DNA from 4 places in the Ruegeria sp. BE3 genome. Region 1 is predicted to be linked to each of the others. Evidence: riboswitches for the same ligand, from Rfam matches in the RefSeq annotation. Region 1 holds a riboswitch; each other region holds the start of a gene.
What was found. Region 1 has a riboswitch for cobalamin ahead of ACR0AZ_RS10630 (DUF1636 family protein). Riboswitches for the same ligand answer to the same signal wherever they lie in the genome.
Positions count from the first base shown of each region.

Region 2: linked by a shared signal. The riboswitch ahead of ACR0AZ_RS02515 (DUF1636 family protein) and the one ahead of ACR0AZ_RS10630 (DUF1636 family protein) in region 1 are both predicted to bind cobalamin.
Region 3: linked by a shared signal. The riboswitch ahead of ACR0AZ_RS16090 (hypothetical protein) and the one ahead of ACR0AZ_RS10630 (DUF1636 family protein) in region 1 are both predicted to bind cobalamin.
Region 4: linked by a shared signal. The riboswitch ahead of ACR0AZ_RS07645 (energy-coupling factor ABC transporter permease) and the one ahead of ACR0AZ_RS10630 (DUF1636 family protein) in region 1 are both predicted to bind cobalamin.

Region 1 covers NZ_JBQFTW010000003.1:206,230-210,926, reverse strand. The annotation lists gene ACR0AZ_RS10655 (energy transducer TonB family protein) at 1-12, opposite strand, end outside; gene ACR0AZ_RS10650 (ExbD/TolR family protein) at 9-386, opposite strand; gene ACR0AZ_RS10645 (ExbD/TolR family protein) at 391-717, opposite strand; gene ACR0AZ_RS10640 (MotA/TolQ/ExbB proton channel family protein) at 749-1,405, opposite strand; gene ACR0AZ_RS10635 (hypothetical protein) at 1,402-1,836, opposite strand; cobalamin riboswitch at 2,004-2,207, shown strand; gene ACR0AZ_RS10630 (DUF1636 family protein) at 2,310-2,666, shown strand; gene ACR0AZ_RS10625 (ABC transporter ATP-binding protein) at 2,663-3,448, shown strand; gene ACR0AZ_RS10620 (ABC transporter substrate-binding protein) at 3,465-4,412, shown strand; gene ACR0AZ_RS10615 (FecCD family ABC transporter permease) at 4,414-4,697, shown strand, end outside.
Region 2 covers NZ_JBQFTW010000001.1:515,378-520,074, forward strand. The annotation lists gene cobN (cobaltochelatase subunit CobN) at 1-1,086, opposite strand, end outside; gene cobW (cobalamin biosynthesis protein CobW) at 1,091-2,146, opposite strand; gene ACR0AZ_RS02515 (DUF1636 family protein) at 2,143-2,523, opposite strand; cobalamin riboswitch at 2,609-2,814, opposite strand; gene ACR0AZ_RS02520 (NAD(P)-dependent oxidoreductase) at 2,846-3,916, shown strand; gene ACR0AZ_RS02525 (DeoR/GlpR family DNA-binding transcription regulator) at 4,040-4,697, shown strand, end outside.
Region 3 covers NZ_JBQFTW010000007.1:124,817-129,513, reverse strand. The annotation lists gene ACR0AZ_RS16095 (alpha/beta hydrolase family protein) at 1-681, opposite strand, end outside; cobalamin riboswitch at 804-1,027, shown strand; gene ACR0AZ_RS16090 (hypothetical protein) at 1,116-1,523, shown strand; gene ACR0AZ_RS16085 (protein-tyrosine phosphatase family protein) at 1,528-2,031, opposite strand; gene ACR0AZ_RS16080 (DNA polymerase III subunit gamma/tau) at 2,201-3,958, shown strand; gene ACR0AZ_RS16075 (YbaB/EbfC family nucleoid-associated protein) at 4,100-4,444, shown strand; gene recR (recombination mediator RecR) at 4,509-4,697, shown strand, end outside.
Region 4 covers NZ_JBQFTW010000002.1:57,700-62,396, forward strand. The annotation lists gene ilvD (dihydroxy-acid dehydratase) at 1-465, opposite strand, end outside; gene ACR0AZ_RS07635 (helix-turn-helix domain-containing protein) at 573-1,136, shown strand; gene ACR0AZ_RS07640 (CBU_0592 family membrane protein) at 1,133-1,402, shown strand; gene ACR0AZ_RS07645 (energy-coupling factor ABC transporter permease) at 1,420-2,097, opposite strand; cobalamin riboswitch at 2,153-2,364, opposite strand; gene sseA (3-mercaptopyruvate sulfurtransferase) at 2,506-3,360, shown strand; gene ACR0AZ_RS07655 (amino acid aminotransferase) at 3,360-4,544, shown strand.

The DNA.
Region 1 (4,697 bases):
TCCCCGGATCATTCCAGTGTCCGTTTTGTGACCAGAAACACGGAAGGCGCACCATTGCGGCGCAACAGGCCCGTGACTTCGATCAGGCGCGCACCCGGAGCGTCACGATCCGGAACGATCCGTACCGGCCCTTCATCATGATCGGCCATGAAGGTCTCGGCATCGGTAGGTGTTCCGCGAAAGCTCAGCGTTCCATCCTTGTGCAGAACCAGCGCGTCGGGCGGTTCGCGCCCTTCGAGCTCTGACGTGTCCACAAGGTCGAGGTCAGGGTCCAGTGGTGGTGCGATGGTACCGGTGATCAGAAAGAAGATCAGCATCAGAAAGACGACGTTGATCAGAGCTATGGTTGAATCGCGTTTTCGGCGGGGGGCGGTCTGGCGGATCATCGGCTCACTCCAGCACCAGAACGCTGAGCCCCTCGCGCCCGCGCAGCCGAACCAACAGATCCGTCAGGCGTTGGGCCGTGACATCGGTATCGAGGCTGACGAGCACCTGCCCGGTTTCGATCTCGGTCGCGAGATCGTCCAAGGTTATCGCCGTGCCGTTCAACACAAGACGTTCCGCACCGAGCTGTAGAAAGACCCGCTCAGACGGTTCGCTGGTTTGCGCGGTTCCGCCAGTCGTGCTGCTCAGCTCGATCTCGCCGAATTTTGAGAAGGTCGAGGTCAGCATGAAGAACAGCAAAAGCAGAAAGATCACATCGATGAGTGGCGTCATCGACAGGGTCCGCCGGACAAATGGCGCCCGGTTACGCATGTTCCGGCACGGCTGAAATGGCCTCGGCCTCTTTGGCGAGCTGACCTGGTACCAACACGGTCCGCAGTGCTTTGTCTGCAAAGACCCGCTCGCGCGCGGTGCGGCTTTCGAACCATGACAGAACCATTGAGGTCGGCATCGCAACCGCCAGCCCCACGGCGGTGGTGATCAGCGCCACCCAGATGCCACCCGCAAGCAGCGACGGGTCAATGGAGCTGCCTGCCTGTTGCAGGCTTTGGAACGCTTCGATCATACCCAGAACGGTCCCGAACAGCCCCAGCAAAGGCGCGAGTTGGGCAACGGTGTCAAGAAGGCGAAAACCGCGCTCCAGCCCTGCCAGGGCCAATCCGGCTTCAGCATCCAGACGATCATCGAGACCGGGTAGATCGGGCGCATCCATGGCTGCACCGACCAATGGGGCCAGATAACTGTGGCTTTTCGCCAATCGCGCGCGTGCAGTCTGATGATCCCCGGCATCCCATGCCGTCAGGGCCTGGGACAGCACCCGATGTCGTCCAACTCCGGTCACGGTGAATTGCCACAGTTTGTAAAGCGTGACGGCCAGAGCCAGCACTGACATCACGATCAGAATGGCCACCACTGGCCCGCCCAGAGCCACGATCTGGCGCAATGCTTCAAGCGCGTTCATCCCAAAAGCTCCACATCTATCCGGCTGGTAAGGTTCAGTCCTGTTGCACAGATATCGCTTTCTGAGCCGTCGACAACGCAGCTGTTTGCGCCATTGATCAGAACGCGCCCGATCGAGTCGCAGTTGAGATCGGGCAGGCCGAACTGACGCACGCGCGGACGGTCTGCCGGCAGATCCCGAAAATCGAACAGAGAAAGCGTAACGACACGGCCCGAGCTGTCGAAAATGACGGTCTCAAAAGCTGCCTTCTCGATATCGCTTCCGGTTTCGTTCTGAACCAGAAAGGTCAAGCGGCAGGCGCCGTTCACCTTTTGCACGGTATTGAGCTCCAGCAACAGTTCCGAGGGGTTGTCGTCAGCAGATTGCGCCAGCGCCGAATTTGTTGATGAAATTGCCAGCACAGCTACCAGAGCGAGGCGGTGATACGGCATGAGCGGGCTCCTGATTGTTTAGCGCTGAGGGTTTGTCCCGCGCATCTTTGCAGGGGTTGATCCCTCTTATCCAATCCAACCGAGACGTGAAAGAGCGGGTGGCGCGATTGTGTCCGGCCGACCGGTAACGCGTGATAACTTTCGTATTGACGCATTCATCGATCTCAGGCACTGAATCCGGTGATGGTTCCCAAGGGTGCGCCCGTGGGATGAAAAGGGAATACGGTGCGGTCTACACTGGCCAAACCCGTAACTGCCCCCGCAACTGTAAGCGGCGAGCGAAGCCAAACAGCCACTGGCCCCAGGGGTCGGGAAGGATGGCCAAGCACCGACCCGCGAGTCAGGAGACCTGCCATCAGTTGTTCAACCAAGCCGGGGCGGGGCGTCCTGGAAGGAGGCTTTGATGGCACGTGATACACGTGTTTCTGTAATCAGCACCTTCGCACTGCGTTTGGGCAGAGGCGGGGGGTTATATGCCTGGCGCACCTGATCATTTTGTTCTGATCTGTTCGACCTGTGCGGCCGCGCAATCAGTGGATGGAGTGCATGATACGCTTCAATCGAAGCTGCCCGAGCGCTTTGCGATCCGGGCTGTCGATTGCATGGCAGGATGCGCGCATCCCGTGACCGTAGGTTTCCAAGCGGTCGGCAAGGCGCAGTATCTATTTGGTGACATCCAGACATTGATTGACGTCGAAGCCCTGGCCGAGTTTGCCCGTCAATATCAACAGAGCCCGGATGGCTGGACCAAAGCCAGTGAGCGTCCGCGTGCCCTTTACACCAAAACCTTGTCTCGCATGCCCCCGATCAGTCAGGAGGTGTCGATATGACCGTCCAGCCGTTTTTGGTGGCTTCGGATCTCGAATATTATGCCTTGAATGGGGACATATTGCTGCAAGGCGTATCCTTTGAGCTGTCCGAGGGGTCAATCCTGGCAATCGCGGGCCCCAACGGAGCAGGTAAAACCACACTGCTGAATTTGCTTTGTGGGGCAGAAGGGCTGGCACTAGGGGATGTTTTGCTCAAGGGGCGCAGCCTCAAACAACTCTCGGCAAAAGAGCGTGCTCGAATGATCGCGGTGGTCAGTCAGCAAGAGATGCCCGACGGGCGCTTGTCGCTGCGTGACTATGTGGCACTCGGCCAGATTCCGATCCGCGCGGACCGGTCTGCGGGTGAACACGCGCAAGAACTCAGCCGTATATTGGATATTACGGGCCTTGGCGCGCTAGCTGACAAGAAGATGGCCCAACTGTCGGGTGGTGAGCGTCAGCGCGCGCATATCGCTCGGGCGCTGGCACAGAACCCGACTTTGCTGTTTCTTGACGAGCCGACCAATCATTTGGATCCCGATGCGAAGGGGCGGATGCTGTCTCTGGTCGCTGATCTGGGTATTACTGTCGTCATGATCGTGCATGATTTGGTCATGATCCCTGAATTCGCCACCCACGTTGCTCTGATGAAATCCACGCGCCTGACCGGGTTTGGTTCGGTCGACGAGGTACTGACATCGGAACGTGTGCGCGAAACCTTCGGTGTCGATTACCTGCGCTTTCACCACGAAGGCCGCATGATCCCTGTTCTGGACATCCGAAGAACAACGCTTTCCACATAAACTCAGGAGACTATCAATGAAGCAAATCTGGTCCGTGGCGCTGGTCACTGCCATGGCAAGCGGCGCCGCTGCGCAAGAGGTGACGGTTGACAATTGCGGCGAACCGCTTGTCTTTGATGCCGCGCCAGAACGTCTGGTCGTGCATGATATGAATATGACCGACATGGCCTTTGCGCTGGGTCTGCAGGACAAGATCGTCGGTCTGACCGGCATCACCGGATGGTATAAGACCAGCCCCGAGTTCGACACGCTGCGCGGCGATATCCCTGAACTCGCGCCGAAATACCCGACTGTCGAAAATCTTGTTGCGGTCGAACCTGACCTGTTCTTTGCCGGTTGGTATTACGGTATGAAGCCGGGCGGAGATGTGACCCCCGACACACTGGAGCCATTCGGCATCAGGACTATGATCCTGACCGAAAGCTGCGTCCATCTGAACAAGGATCGCCCCGAAGCCAGCATGAACCTGCTGTTCGACGATGTTTTGCGTCTGGGCAAGGTCATGCATGTCGAGGACAAGGCCGAAGCGCTTGTGTCGGGCTGGAAAGACGAGTTGACAGCAATCGAAGCTCGGACCGCTGATCTGGCCAAACCACGCGTGTTCCTGTTGGACGGCCCTGCTGATGCGCCCTTTACGGCGGGTAAGTTCGCCATTCCTGACGCCATGATCGCAGCGGCTGGAGGAGAAAGCGTTACGCACGACATGGATACAAGCTGGGGCCGTACCTCTTGGGAAGCGGTTGCCGCAGCCAACCCTGAATTTCTGGTGCTACTGGATTATCAGACCGGCAATGGCGCGGCAGATACCTTCAAGTTCCTGCAGGAACACCCTGTGATGTCGCAGACAGATGCCGTCAAGAACGAACGCTGGATCGGCCTGCGCTATGAAGAGCTCACTCCGGGACCGGCGAATATTGCTGCGATCTCGAAAATGGCCAAGGCCATGCATCCGGATCTCAACTGATATGGGCCGATTGGGCCTGATTCTCTTGCTGGGGGCGGTCGTTCTGGCTGCCCTTTTGCTGATCTCGACTATCTATGGAACCACCTCGATTCCGATCACGGACACATTCGAGGCGATCCTTCTGGGCACCGGCCTGACCGGAGGCGAGATGTCTCCGATGCATCGGATCGTCTTCGACCTGCGCCTGCCACGCGCATTGTTTGCAGCGGTGATCGGCGCGGGCCTGGGTATCGTTGGCGTCGTGTTGCAGACCACCACACGCAACGATCTGGCGGATCCATTTCT
Region 2 (4,697 bases), on a different contig from region 1:
ACGATCAATGATTGCTTCGATCCGTTCAGGTTCAGCCCGGTGGGCAAAACGGGAATACTCAAGGTGCGGGTCGCGCTTTCCCGGTTCTTTAAACGAGGCGATGCCTGCCGAGATACGCCCATCTACCTCGGGCAGAACCACATGCATGGCGAGGTCGGCGGGCGAAAGCCCACGTTCGGCTTCGGCCCACGCCTTGCGGCGCGAGGTGGCCAGAGCGACCTGAAATACCGGCACATCCGCTGCATCGAGCGGAGAGGTGCCCGACGCGCCTTTGCCCGAGAACGAAGTGGCGTTGATGATCGCGGATGGGCTTAACGCAACGACCTGATCCCGCAGCCAGTCGGCGGCAGCGGGCGCTTTCAGAGATGGAGCGAACAGACCGACAGCGTCATATCCGCGGGCACGCAGGCTGCGGATCAAGGCTGCGACCGGGGCGGTGTCCGCCGAAGTCAGGTAAGCGCGGTAAAAGGTGACGAGGATGCGTTTCGCGTCACCTGTGAACGCTTTTTCCGCCGGGATTACACCGCGATCCGGGCACCATGCGCCACACTCGGGCAAGGTCTTGGCCCCCATCACCGGCCCAGCATAAAGACCTGCCGCCAGTGCCATTTGCGCCAAGGCCGCCTGTGCCGCGACCTCACCGCCGGTGTCGCACAGATGCGCCAGCCGCCGCAGGGTCGAGACGGGTAAGGTGGAGTAGTCGTCCAGCCGGGTATCTTCGCGCCCATCCGCAGGCAGGACGGCCAGTGCAATGCCCTTGGCCTGCGCCAGCGCCAGAACCTGCTGCAAGCCGTACGCCCAATAGGGCACTCCACCGATCAGACGGATCAGTATGCCCTTGGCCCCCTCCAACGTCTGTTCGACATAGGTGTCGACGGACAGAGGGTGTTTCAGCGCCGTCAGATTGGCCAGCCGCATCGTCGGCATCCGCCCGTCGGGTCCGCCTCCACGGTGCCATCCCGCCGCGAAAGCGCCGAGGTCGCTGTCGGAAAAGGACAGCACCACCAAATCCGCCGGGCTTTGGCCCAGATCGGTCGGGGTTTCCGTTTCCTCTAACCCGTGGCTTTCGCGGAAGACGACGTGCATGGCTTTACTCGGCTGCCTCGGTCACACCCACGAGGATATCGCGGATTTCGGCCTCTTTGATATCGTCATGCTCGGCAATGACGACTAGACGCGAGCGGCGCTCCTCGCCGGGTTCCCAAGGGCGGTCATACTGATGGCGCACGCGCGCACCGACGGCCTGAACCAGCAGGCGCATGGGCTTGCCTTGAACGGCGGCATAGCCTTTGACGCGCAGGATGTTCAGTTCTTTGGCCAGACGTTCGATTTTCGTCACCAGATCGAGCGGATCGCTCTGTTCGGGCAACTCGACGATGATGCTTTCGAAATCGTCATGTTCGTGATCGTGATGGCCGTCGTGATGCGATGGGCGTGCGTCCATGTCATCCTCGGCGGCGGCTTCCAGACCCAACACGACGCGGACGTCAACGACGCCCTCGGCCACTTCAACAACGGGCAGGGGGCGCGGGGCCTCTGCAGCGATGACCTCTTTGGCCTTGGCGACACCTTCGGGACCGGCCAGATCAGGCTTGGTCAGCAGGATGATATCGGCGCAGGAAATCTGATCTTCGAACACTTCGGACAGCGGCGTTTCATGATCAATCGAGTCATCGGCCATGCGCTGGGCATCCACCGCCTCGACATTCGGGGCAAAGCGACCGGCAGCGACCGCCTCGGCATCGGCCAGCGCGATGACACCATCGACGGTGATTTTCGAACGGATATCAGGCCAGTCGAAGGCCTTTAGCAGCGGTTTCGGCAGCGCCAGACCGCTGGTTTCGATCAGGATGTGATCAGGGCGCGGCTCCAGCGCCATCAGCACTTCGATGGTCGGGATGAAATCGTCCGCCACGGTGCAGCAGATGCAGCCATTGGCCAGTTCCATGATGTTTTCCGCCGGGCAATCGGGGATCGCGCAGGATTTCAGGATATCGCCATCAACGCCAACATCGCCGAATTCATTGACCACAACGGCCAGACGCTTGCCCTGCGGGTTCTGCATCAGGTGGCGCACCAGCGTTGTCTTGCCCGAGCCCAGAAAGCCGGTGATCACAGTGACGGGAAGTTTCTCAAGGTTGCTCATTTCAGGGCTCCAATCGGGGGAATGCGGGCTGCGCAGTTCTTGCGGAAATGTTCGGGGCGCTCGCGCCATTTGACCAGACCATCCTCGGTCGCGAGGTATTTGGTGGCACCCTCCACGATCATGTCGACGTGGTCGGTTTCGTTGAGGTGTTCATACACGAAGGTCCAGCGATCCGGCCCCCCGCGCAAGACGATGGAACAGCCCTCATCGCAGTTCGACAAGCATTCCACGGCTTTCAAGGTGATCCCTTCGGGCAGATCGGCCTGCTCAAGCGCCTTGTGCAGAAGTGCACCGGGGCGCTGCGCATCATCTTCGACAGGCAGCCCGCGACGGCAGGTGGTGCAAACCAGCAGCTCGACCGGAGCGGTCTCGGTCATGTCTCTCATCCCCCCAAATCCTCTTCGTGGGGGACGGGGTTTCATGCGGGTCGCTTTTGACCCGACACCGGAACACCCCGTCCGGTTTAAATCTCGGGCGTTGGCAGGTCTCCCGGCTTGCGGATGTCAGAGGCGGGCCTCTGTCGGATGTCCCGCCTTCCCGGCCTTGCGGCCAGTGGCTTGGGCACCCTCTCCGTTCACGGTCGCGGGGGCGGCTGCGTTTGACGGAAAACCCGCTGACGCATTCCCTTTTCATCTGCGCACGCAGACACCAACGAAAGGGACATGCGGCACGCTTGGGCTGCTTGTCAAGCGAGTCGCGATGATCAGCGAAGAAGCAGGTAAAAAGCGACCTGTCGAGGTCGCTGGGCGGCATGATCCATCTGTGGTGACGTGTTGGCATGGATCACAAGACGCGAACAGGAGGATGCGGCGCATGAAAGTAGGGTTTATCGGGCTGGGAAATGTTGGGGGCAAGCTCTCGGGATCGCTGCTGCGTAACGGAATCGATTTGACGGTTCATGACCTGAACCCGGATCAGGTGACCCGATTTGTCACCGAGGGTGCCAAAGCCGCTGAAAGTCCGGCGCAGTTGATGCGTGATTGCGACGCGGTGATCACTTGCTTGCCTTCACCCGCCGCCTCGGACGCCGTGATGCAAGAGATGTTGCCCGAGGTCGGCCCCGGCAAAATCTGGATGGAGATGTCGACCACCGATGAGGCTGAGGTCAAACGCCTTGGTGCCATGGTCATCGAACAAGGCGGCGCAGCGGTGGATTGTCCGGTTTCAGGCGGATGTCACCGGGCTGCGACGGGCAATATCTCGATCTTCGCTGGCTGTGACCGCGAAACGTTCGAGCGTATTATGCCCTTCCTGACGACCATGGGGCGGCGCATTCTGCACACAGGTGAACTGGGGTCGGCCTCGGTGCTGAAAGTGCTGACCAACTATCTGGCCACCGCTAACCTGATCACCTGCGCCGAGGCTTTGGTGACCGCCAAAGCAGCTGGAATGGATCTTGGAACCACCTATGAGGCGATCAAGATTTCGTCGGGCACCTCGTTCGTGCACGAAACCGAAAGCCAGGTCATCTTGAACGGTTCACGCGATATCTCGTTCACCATGGACCTGGTGAAAAAGGATATCGGCCTGTTTCAGGAGGTTGCCGACCGCGCCGGTGTCCCCCTTGAGGTGAATCCGGTGATGATCAAGATATTCGAAGACGGCATCGCACGCTACGGCGAGCGCGAGTTGTCCCCGAACATCATCAAACGCCTCGAAGATGCGACCGGACTTGAGATTCAAGCACCGGGCTTTCCACCCGAAATGCTGGATGATGAACCCGAAGAGCCCGGCTATGAGGTCATTCCGCAAAACCGCGCTGCGCCGTAAGCCTGTCTGTTGTCATTGAGCCAAACCAAGTCGGCCGCTTGCAGCGGTCGGCCTGTTTCGGGTTGATCACTGACCGCATTCCGTGTCTTTGTTTGGGTAAATTTGGGAAATACGGAGCGTCCAGTGAAAACCCGCAGCCCGCACACCCATCGTGAGCTTGAACTTCTGGATGTTCTCCGTCGTCTGGGCGGGACAGCCCGAAACTCGGAACTGGCCAAAACACTAGGGGTCTCTGAGGAAACCGTGCGGCGCACGATCAAGTCGCTCTCAGCCTCGGGCGCGGTCGAACGTGTGCATGGCGGCGCTTATCTCGCCGGCACCCAAGGCGACCCCAGTTTTTTTCGCCGTATAGCGCAACACTCTGAAGAAAAGCGGTTGATCGCGGGGCATGTGGCGAGCCTGATACGGGACGGGATGACCGTCTTTCTGGATGTCGGCTCGACCACCGCTTATGTGGCCGAAGAGCTGCGGCAGTCGGGAAACCTGACCGTCGTGACCAACTCGATCGGGGTGGGGCAGACCCTGGCCGGAACCAATGGCAATCGTGTGCATTTGCTTGGGGGCGAACTGCAAAGCGATGAGCGCGGCGCATTCGGTCACGTCACGCATCGGCAGGTACAGCGTTATGCGTTTGACATCGCAGTGCTCAGCATCGATGCGATTTCGGCACGTCGAGGTTTCTTGTACCACAGTTCAGTTGAGGCAGACCTTGCGACTGTTGTCGCCAGCAACACCGACCGACTGTTTGTGGCTGCGGCGCATTTTAAATTTGGTGAAACCG
Region 3 (4,697 bases), on a different contig from region 1:
GAACAGATCAACACGCCCGCCTGCAGTGGACCAGCGAGCCTGAGGCAGCGTCTCTCCGATCTCGGGCAGATAGCTGTCGGGAGCCGTGCACCACTTGCGCCACTGCCAATAGACAGGCGCGGGCAGGTCTTCACCAAAACCGACCACCTTGCCTGGCAAATATCCCAGAGCACGGACCAATAACGGCACATGGCCATACCAGAACAACGCAGCCAGCGCGCGGTAAGGCCACGGGTGATCTTTGAGCGTCACCAGTCCTGAACAGACGCAGATCATCCGATCTATCTGTTCGATATCCGACTGCACCGGCCCAAGCATCGCACCAAGCGAGTGGCCAATACTCCACAGCTTGGCACCCGGAAACCGAAGCCGCATCTCGGCCCGTGCGGCAGGGATATCGACCAGCGCCCAGTCTGCCATTGTCACGGTCGAGGCCTTCTGCGACCCGGTCAGCGAGTGACCAAAATCCCGGTAGTCGTAGGTCAGGCAGGCTATTCCGCGCTCAGCTGCCAGCCAACGCGCAAAATGCTGATAGTAATCTCGTGGTACACCTGTGGCATTGTTAATGACCACAACCGTTTCCGGATCGGTCGCAGGCCGATACAAGCGGGCGGACAGCATCGCGGGCCCGGCGGGGAACCGGAACTCCTCGGTCATCACGGTTTGCTGAGCGTCCAACATCTGATCCTCATGCGTTATCTGAACCGATCAGTTCACTCGATCGCGTTCGAGTCAAGGTTGACGTGGCTGGACCAAAGGTAAGCTTGTGGCATTCAATCCGCTTGACTCGGGAAGTGCGCAACCGCTAGCGATGTGGTGATGGTTCCCGCTCCCTCGTTCGAGGCCGGGATGAAAAGGGAACACGGTGCGGCCCTGCCCGGTAATATCCGGAACGGACCAAATCCGCGACTGCCCCCGCAACTGTAAGCGGAGAGCAATGCCGTAGCGCCACTGGCCTTGAAGGCTGGGAAGGTCGGCAAAGCGATGACCCGCAAGTCAGGAGACCTGCCATCGGAACCGAAACTGAAACTCGGGCGGGGTGTCCGGGCAGGTCCAGACTGCACTGTGCTGTCCCACCTGTTTCACACCCTCAGCCCACGCGCGGAGGGCGCATCATGATATGGAAAACCGGAACCCACCAGTTCTCGGCAACAATTTGCCAAAGGACGGGGAAAACCTGTCCGGCTTTGGCGCGAATCGCACGGGCGCTGGCCACCTCGATGGCGGAATCAGCCCCTGCGGCAACTACAGAATTCGAGATTCAGGGCAGTAGCGAACTGGCGCATTGTACGGATGGGTGCACCGCCCGTTTTCGCGCGCGCGCCGACGAAGTCAGAGTGTTCTGCGGTGCTGGATCAGACGACGCGATTGAGCATCTGGACAGCTACGCAGACCTTTTGTTCGGCACCGAGACCGCAGCACTGTCGACAAGTATCTTGTCGAACCCGCCATGCGCGATGCTCGAAGTGTTGACGCTTGCCCAGACTACGTCGGTGCAACCCGAATACCGACCGTCTGCCTGACAAGTCAGCCCACAGCCAGAATACCGGCGGGCGCGATCGCCCATTCCATCTGCTCGTCGGTTTCAACAGCGCAGGGGCGCAACGCGCGCAGCCTTTGCAACGCTGCATCCGGATGCTCGCCGCATTCTATCATCAAACGCAGTACAGCCATGCCAGATCGACCACATCCGCCCTTGCAGTGAACCAAAATGCGCCCGCCACCGGACAGCGCATGACGCACTGCGGCACTGGCTTCTACCCAACGCTCGTCCACCTCGGGTGATGGCGTGCCATAGTCCTCGACCGGCAGATGAACCCATCGGCAGGCGCGGTTCCGAACGTCGATACCGAAATCTCTGGCGCCATCGAGTATCATCTCGACCTCGGTTGCCATTGAAAGGATCAGGCCGGGCTTCCAATCGGCGACGGCATCCAGATCGCCTTGATAATCGCCACCCCGACCCGGCATCGATGTCAGCGCGAGCGTTCCTCCGCCAACCTGAAGTGCATGGATAACCATCTGAGACATTATACGTTCCCCCCGAAACGTTAATCAGAAGATCTTTCTACGGGTCTTCAAGTGTCTGATCTTAACCGCCCCGTCCCGCATTCCAAAACGAAAATCATCCGGTCGGGCGGTGGACGCGGACGGCGGCGGCCTCTACGCTGCGGCAGAACTCGAATCCGCGAAAGCAGACATGACCGACACGCCCAGCCCCGCCTATCAGGTGCTTGCCCGCAAATATCGCCCAGAAACCTTTGCCGATCTGGTTGGCCAGGACGCCATGGTCCGCACGCTGAAGAACGCGTTCGAGGCCGACCGCATCGCGCAGGCCTTCATCATGACCGGCATCCGCGGCACCGGTAAAACCACCACCGCCCGGATTATCGCCAAGGGCATGAATTGCATCGGCCCGGATGGCGAAGGCAAACCCACCACCGAACCTTGCGGCCAGTGTGAACACTGCGTGGCCATCATGGAAGGCCGCCATGTCGACGTGATGGAGATGGATGCCGCCAGCCGTACTGGCGTGAATGATATTCGCGAGATCATTGACAGCGTCCGCTATCGCGCCGCCTCGGCCCGCTACAAGATCTACATCATCGACGAGGTCCACATGCTATCGACCAGCGCCTTCAACGCGCTGCTCAAGACGCTTGAGGAACCGCCCGAACATGTAAAGTTCATCTTTGCCACCACCGAGATCCGCAAGGTTCCGGTCACGGTGCTTTCTCGCTGTCAGCGCTTCGATCTGCGCCGGATCGAGCCCGAAGACATGATCGGCCTGCTGCGCAAGATCGCAGATGCCGAAAGCGCGCAGATTGCCGAGGATGCGCTGGCGCTGATCACACGCGCCGCCGAGGGCTCTGCCCGCGACGCGACCTCGTTGCTGGATCAGGCGATCAGCCATGGCGCGGGCGAAACCAGCGCCGATCAGGTGCGCGCGATGCTGGGCCTGGCGGATCGCGGCAGGGTGCTCGACCTGATAGATATGATCCTGCGCGGCGACGCTGCCGGTGCCCTGACCGAGCTCAGCGCCCAATATGCCGAAGGGGCAGACCCGCTGGCCGTTCTGCGTGATCTTGCCGAGATTACCCATTGGGTCTCGGTGGTGAAGATCACGCCAGACGCCGCCGAAGACCCTACCGTCTCGCCCGATGAGCGCGCCCGGGGCCAGCAGATGGCAGATGCCCTGCCGATGCGCGTGTTGACCCGCATGTGGCAGATGCTGCTGAAGGCACTCGAAGAGGTTGCCGCCGCGCCCAACGCGATGATGGCCGCCGAAATGGCCGTGATCCGCCTCACTCATGTGGCCGACCTGCCCAGCCCTGAGGAGTTGATAAAACGCCTTCAGGATGCGCCCATGCCTCCTCCAAACGGAGGGCCGGGAGGCGGCTTGCCGGCAGCCACGCAGAGCAACGTCTCAACCCCCGTTGCGACGCAAACGACCTATGCGGCAACGCGCAACCCAGCTGGCGCGCCCTCGGCAGCGTTGGCCCAGGACGTGGCGAACGCTCTGGCCCGCTACCCTACTTTCGACCATGTGGTCGAACTGATCCGGATCAATCGGGACGTCAAGCTTCTGGTCGAAGTTGAAAACGGTGTACGTCTGGTCTCCTATCAGCCGGGTCGGATCGAGTTTACTCCCGCCCCCCATGCGCCCGCGGACCTTGCCCCTCGGCTCGGATCAGCTTTGCAGCGCTGGACTGGTAATCGATGGGCCGTGACGATTGTATCCGATGGCGATGCAGCAACGATTGCTGAAATTCGCGATGAGGCAGAATTGGCGCTGAAGCAGGTGGCCACCGAACACCCCTTGGTTCAGGCGGTGCTGGCGCAATTCCCGAAGGCCAAAATCACCAAGATCGAAACCCCTGAGCAACGCGCGGCGCAGGTCGAAACCGAAGCCCTGCCTGAGGTCGAAGACGAATGGGACCCGTTCGAGGAGGATTGAGGTCGAGGCGATACCTGTGAGGCTCAACCGGCGGAAGGGCCTTCCCAAAGACTTTGGCGACGGACGGGACGCGCCTCGCCCCTTGTGCCGGGTCCGCGCCACCCGTATTTAGACGGCAACGCGATTTACAGGAGAATATCGATGCTCAAAGGACTCGGCGGTCTGGGCGACATGGCCAAGATGATGAAATCCGCACAGGACCTGCAGACCAAGATGACCGAGATGCAGGAAGAGCTGAACAATCTGATGGTTGTTGGCGAATCCGGTGCCGGTCTTGTCAAAGCCACAGCCACGGCCAAGGGTGAGCTCAAAGGGCTCGATATTGACCCATCGATCTTCAACGGCGACGACAAGGAAGTGGTCGAGGATCTGATCCTGGCTGCGATCAAGGATGCGCAAACCAAAGCCGCCGAGCGTTCGCAGGAAGAGATGGCCAAGCTTACCGAAAGCATGGGCCTGCCCGCCGACATCAAGCTGCCGTTCTGATAGGCACTCCTGACGGAGTCGAGGCCGGGCACCCAAGTCCGGCCCATTTGCAGGAGAACGCGCAGTGAGTTCGAACAGTGACATCGACAATCTGATCGACCTGATGGCCAAGCTGCCGGGCCTCGGCCCCCGCTCGGCCCGCCGCGCGGTGCTGCACCTGATCCGCAAACGCGCCTTGTTGCTGACGCCGCTATCGGACGCGATGCAACAAGTAGCCATCACCGCCCGCGAGTGCCTGAATTGCGGCAATGTG
Region 4 (4,697 bases), on a different contig from region 1:
GATATCGATCTTACCAGCCTCCATCGGGCCACCCGAGACAAAGATCGCCGGGATGTTCAGACGCATCGCGGCCATCAGCATACCGGGGGTGATCTTGTCGCAGTTCGAGATACAGACCATCGCGTCGGCGCAATGCGCGTTGACCATGTATTCCACCGAATCCGCGATCACCTCACGCGAGGGCAGCGAATACAGCATCCCGTCATGGCCCATGGCGATGCCGTCATCGACCGCGATGGTGTTGAACTCTTTCGCGACACCACCGGCTGCCTCGACCTCGCGCGCGACCATCTGGCCAAGGTCCTTCAAGTGGACGTGACCGGGCACAAACTGGGTGAACGAGTTTACGATGGCGATGATCGGTTTGCCGAAATCATCGTCGCCCATACCGGTGGCGCGCCACAAACCGCGGGCACCGGCCATGTTGCGGCCATGGGTAGAGGTTCTGGATCGGTACAATGGCATGATGCTGTTTCCCTTTTGCCTCGGGTTGCATGTCTTGGGGTTCGTGCGTTATAGCGCACGTATCACATGTGCGCTATAACGTACAAGAGGATTCGGAAGTTGATGATATGGCACCGGACGACATAACGCTGAAATTACGGGACGTGCGGACGGCGTCCGGGCTGAGCCTGTCGAAGGTGGCTGAAATGACCGGGGTCAGCAAAGCCATGCTGGGCCAGATAGAGCGCGGCGAATCCAGCCCCACCATCGCGACCTTGTGGAAAATCGCCAAAGGCTTCCAGCTACCACTCAGCGCGCTGATCGATACGGCGCTGGGCGACCCGTCTGTTTTCCAGACCGTGACCTTCCCCGGGACCATAGAGGTCAAGATCGTCTTTCCCTTCGACCCCGCCCTAGGGGCCGAGACATTTCACGTCAGCTTGCATCCGAACCAAAGCCACGAATCCCCCGCCCATGCCGCTGGTGTGACCGAGGAGGTGTTTGTTCTTTCAGGTACGCTCGAGATTCTACGCGATCGGGAATGGGTATCTTTGCAGGCCGGACAGGGCTTGCGCTTTGCCGCTGATATCCCCCATGGATACCGCGCGGGTGCAGAGGGTGCCGCATTCCTGAACATGCACCACTACGCCCAGCACAACGAGTATTCTGAAAACGGCAAGGCCCATTCATGACTGCAGTTCTCGACAGCCTCACCATCGTCGACGCTATTGGCTCGTTTGGGGCTTTGATCGTGGTCGCGGCCTATTTTGCGACACAGATGCGGATGATGAACTCTGACGATCTCGCGTTTCCGGTGGTGAACCTCTTGGGGTCGGTTCTGATCGTCTATTCGCTGCTCGAGAATTTCAATCTGGCGTCGATGCTGATCGAGGGGTTCTGGATTCTGATCAGCATGATCGGGATCATTCAGCATTTCAGGTTGCGCCGCGCAAAGTAGTGCGCGGCGCGGGATGTTTAGGCTGCGCTGAGAAGACGTGGCGTGAACAGGCCGAGCTTGTTCAGACCCTTCATGGATTTCGCAGCCGCAAGAACGGCAAGATCGGCCAGGGGCTCAATCAGGATAACCATCATGTAAGCTCCGCCAAAGCTGGCCACGGCGGCGATGTTTTCGGCACCGAAACCCTGACCGTAGAACGCCCAGAAGGCCACCCATAGTACGACACCACCCTGATAGGCGGTCGACAGCGCAAGTGCCTGAGAATACTTGAGGTCAACATAGGCCGTATTCGGCGCAATGACGCGGTTTGCCAACGCCTGCAGGGCAAACAGAGGCACCAGCAACGTCGTCATGTTCATTCCGAACTGGGGCAGATCGAAGGGTGCCAAGAAAAACCCTTGAACAAAGAGGCCCAGGATCAGACCAATCGCAGCCGGGGCGGCACCGAACAAAAGAAACAGTGTCGAGCCCAGAATAAAGTGCACCTCTGACACTCCCACCGGGAAATGAGGCAGAACTTCAAAGAATGTGAAAACAAGGCCGGTTGTCAGGGCAGACCGCACTGCAAGGCTTGCAACACCACTGTTTTTGACGCTCTCCCACGCCAGCTTCAGACTATAAAGCCCTGCCCCGGCCGCGGTGGCATAGCTCAGGACAAGTTTGGCGCCGTTAACGACGCCCGGTTCGATATGCATAGTTTGTTCTCCTTACCGTCACACCCGACGGTAGAAACGTGTTGAAATTGGGCGGATGCCCGGTTTGTGCATGGCAGGTCTCCTGACTCGCGGATTAGGATCGATCCCGGCCTTCCCAACCGATCATTTCGGTCAGTGGCCCTGATGGGGCGATACTCCGCTTACAGTTGCGGGGGCAGTTCCGGAGTTGACAGGATTTGTCGCACCGGATTCCCTTTTCATCCCTCTGGGGAAACTCCATTGGGAACCATGTCGCACAGATTTCTGCCACAGAATGCTGCCTGTCAAGCACGCCAAGCATGTGGTTGGAAAAAAACGTTCCCCGCGCGGGTTCTGAGCTGCGGCGTGACTTGAACGTTTGGCCGTGCCCATATAGGGAAAATCCAAGCTCGCTCAGGGGAGGCTTTGATGCAGGACGATCCGAAAACTCTCGTATCCACAGACTGGCTGGCCGCGCATCTCAAGGACCCGGATCTGCGGATTCTGGACGGGTCCTGGTATCTGCCCGCGCAGAACCGCGATGCGAAGGCCGAGTATGATGCAGGCCATATCCCCGGTGCGCGGTTCTTTGACATTGATGACATTGCCGATCACCGTTCGGACCTGCCGCATATGGCACCTCCGGTCGAGAAATTCATGTCCCGCCTGCGGGCGATGGGGGTGGGCGACGGCCATCAGGTCGTGGTCTATGACGGGGCTGGGCTGATGTCTGCCGCACGCGTCTGGTGGCTGTTCCGTTTGATGGGTCAGGACAATATTGCCGTTCTGGATGGGGGGCTGCCGAAATGGCAGGCCGAAGGTCGCGAGATCGAGGACCTGCCGCCCGTCGTTCGCGATCGCCATATGACCGTTCGCGTACAAAACCATCTGGTGCGTGACGTGACGCAGGTTTCAGCTGCGGCCAAGCTGAACGATCATGAGATCATCGATGCGCGCTCAACTGACCGCTTTGCCGGAACAGCGCCAGAACCACGCGAAGGTTTGCGCTCGGGTCATATTCCGGGCTCTCACAATGTGCCCTTTGGTACGCTGCTGAATGCAAATGGCACCATGAAGTCGCCCGAAGAGTGCCGCGCCATATTCGAGGCCGCAGGCGTAGATCTGTCGAAACCCGCAATCACATCCTGCGGCTCGGGCGTCACGGCTGCGATCCTCAGCCTTGCGCTTGAGCGCATGGGTAAAAAAGATCATTCGCTTTATGACGGCTCCTGGGCTGAATGGGGTGCCTTCCCAACCCTGCCCGTCGCAACCGGAGAGAACTGATGTTCGAGAACCTCAAGCCACAGCCAGCCGACAAGATTCTGGCGCTGATGCAGATGTATCGCGATGACCCGCGCGATCAGAAAATTGACCTGGGGGTTGGCGTTTATAAAAACGCTGAGGGCATCACCCCGGTCATGCGCGCCGTGAAAGCGGCTGAAAAGCGCATTCTGGAAGAGCAGGAGACCAAGGCCTATACCGGTTTGGCCGGTGACCCAGCCTATGCCGATGCCATGATCGGTCTGATTTTGGGTACATCGGTCCCGCGCGCCAACATCGCCGCCGTGGCGACGCCGGGCGGCACCGGTGCTTGCCGTCAGGCGTTTGAGATGATCCGCATGGCCAATCCGTCGGCCCGTGTTTTTGTGTCTAACCCGACTTGGCCGAACCATCTGTCGATCCTGAATTATCTGGGAATCGAGACGGTCCAGTATCGTTATTTCGACGGTGAAACCCGCGGCGTCGATTTCGACGGCATGATCGAGGACCTGAAAACCGCCAATGCGGGCGATGTGGTTCTGCTGCACGGCTGCTGTCACAACCCGACCGGAGCCAACCTGAACATGGTGCAGTGGCAGGAGGTCGTGAACCTGATCAACGAGCGAGGCCTCGTAGCGATGATCGATATCGCCTATCAGGGCTTCGGCGACGGCCTTGAAGAGGATGCGCAGGCGACCCGTCTGGTTGCCTCATCGGTCAAGCGTTGCCTGATCGCGGCGTCCTGCTCGAAGAACTTCGGCGTCTACCGCGAACGGACCGGTCTGCTGATGGCGATCAGCGACGATGCGGCGCAAACGGCTCTGAACCAATCGACACTGGCTTTCCTGAACCGTCAGAACTACTCGTTTCCGCCAGATCATGGTGCGCGCGTGGTAACGACGATCCTGAATGATGACGCGCTGCGCGCCGACTGGGCCGCCGAGCTGGAAGAGGTCCGCTTGTCCATGCTGGGTCTGCGTCAGCAACTGGCTGACGAATTGCAACGTCTCAGCGGGTCGGATCGTTTCGGTTTTGTCGCACAGCACCGCGGCATGTTCTCGCGCCTTGGTGCGGCACCTGAACTGGTCGAGCAACTGCGCAACGATCACGGGATCTACATGGTTGGCGACAGCCGCCTGAACATCGCCGGTCTGAACGCGACCACCGTGCCAATTCTGGCGCAGGCGATTGTAGACGTCGGGGTCTGATTCCAACGAAAATGGTTTGCTGAACGCTGCGCAAACTAGCTCAGCGTTCAGTGAGATTTGTATTGGGTTTTCTCAAAGTCATCTTACCCGCTCGGCTATGACCATATTTCTTTGTTACCAGCGATGGCGGAGACAACTGCCTTTGCACGTTGC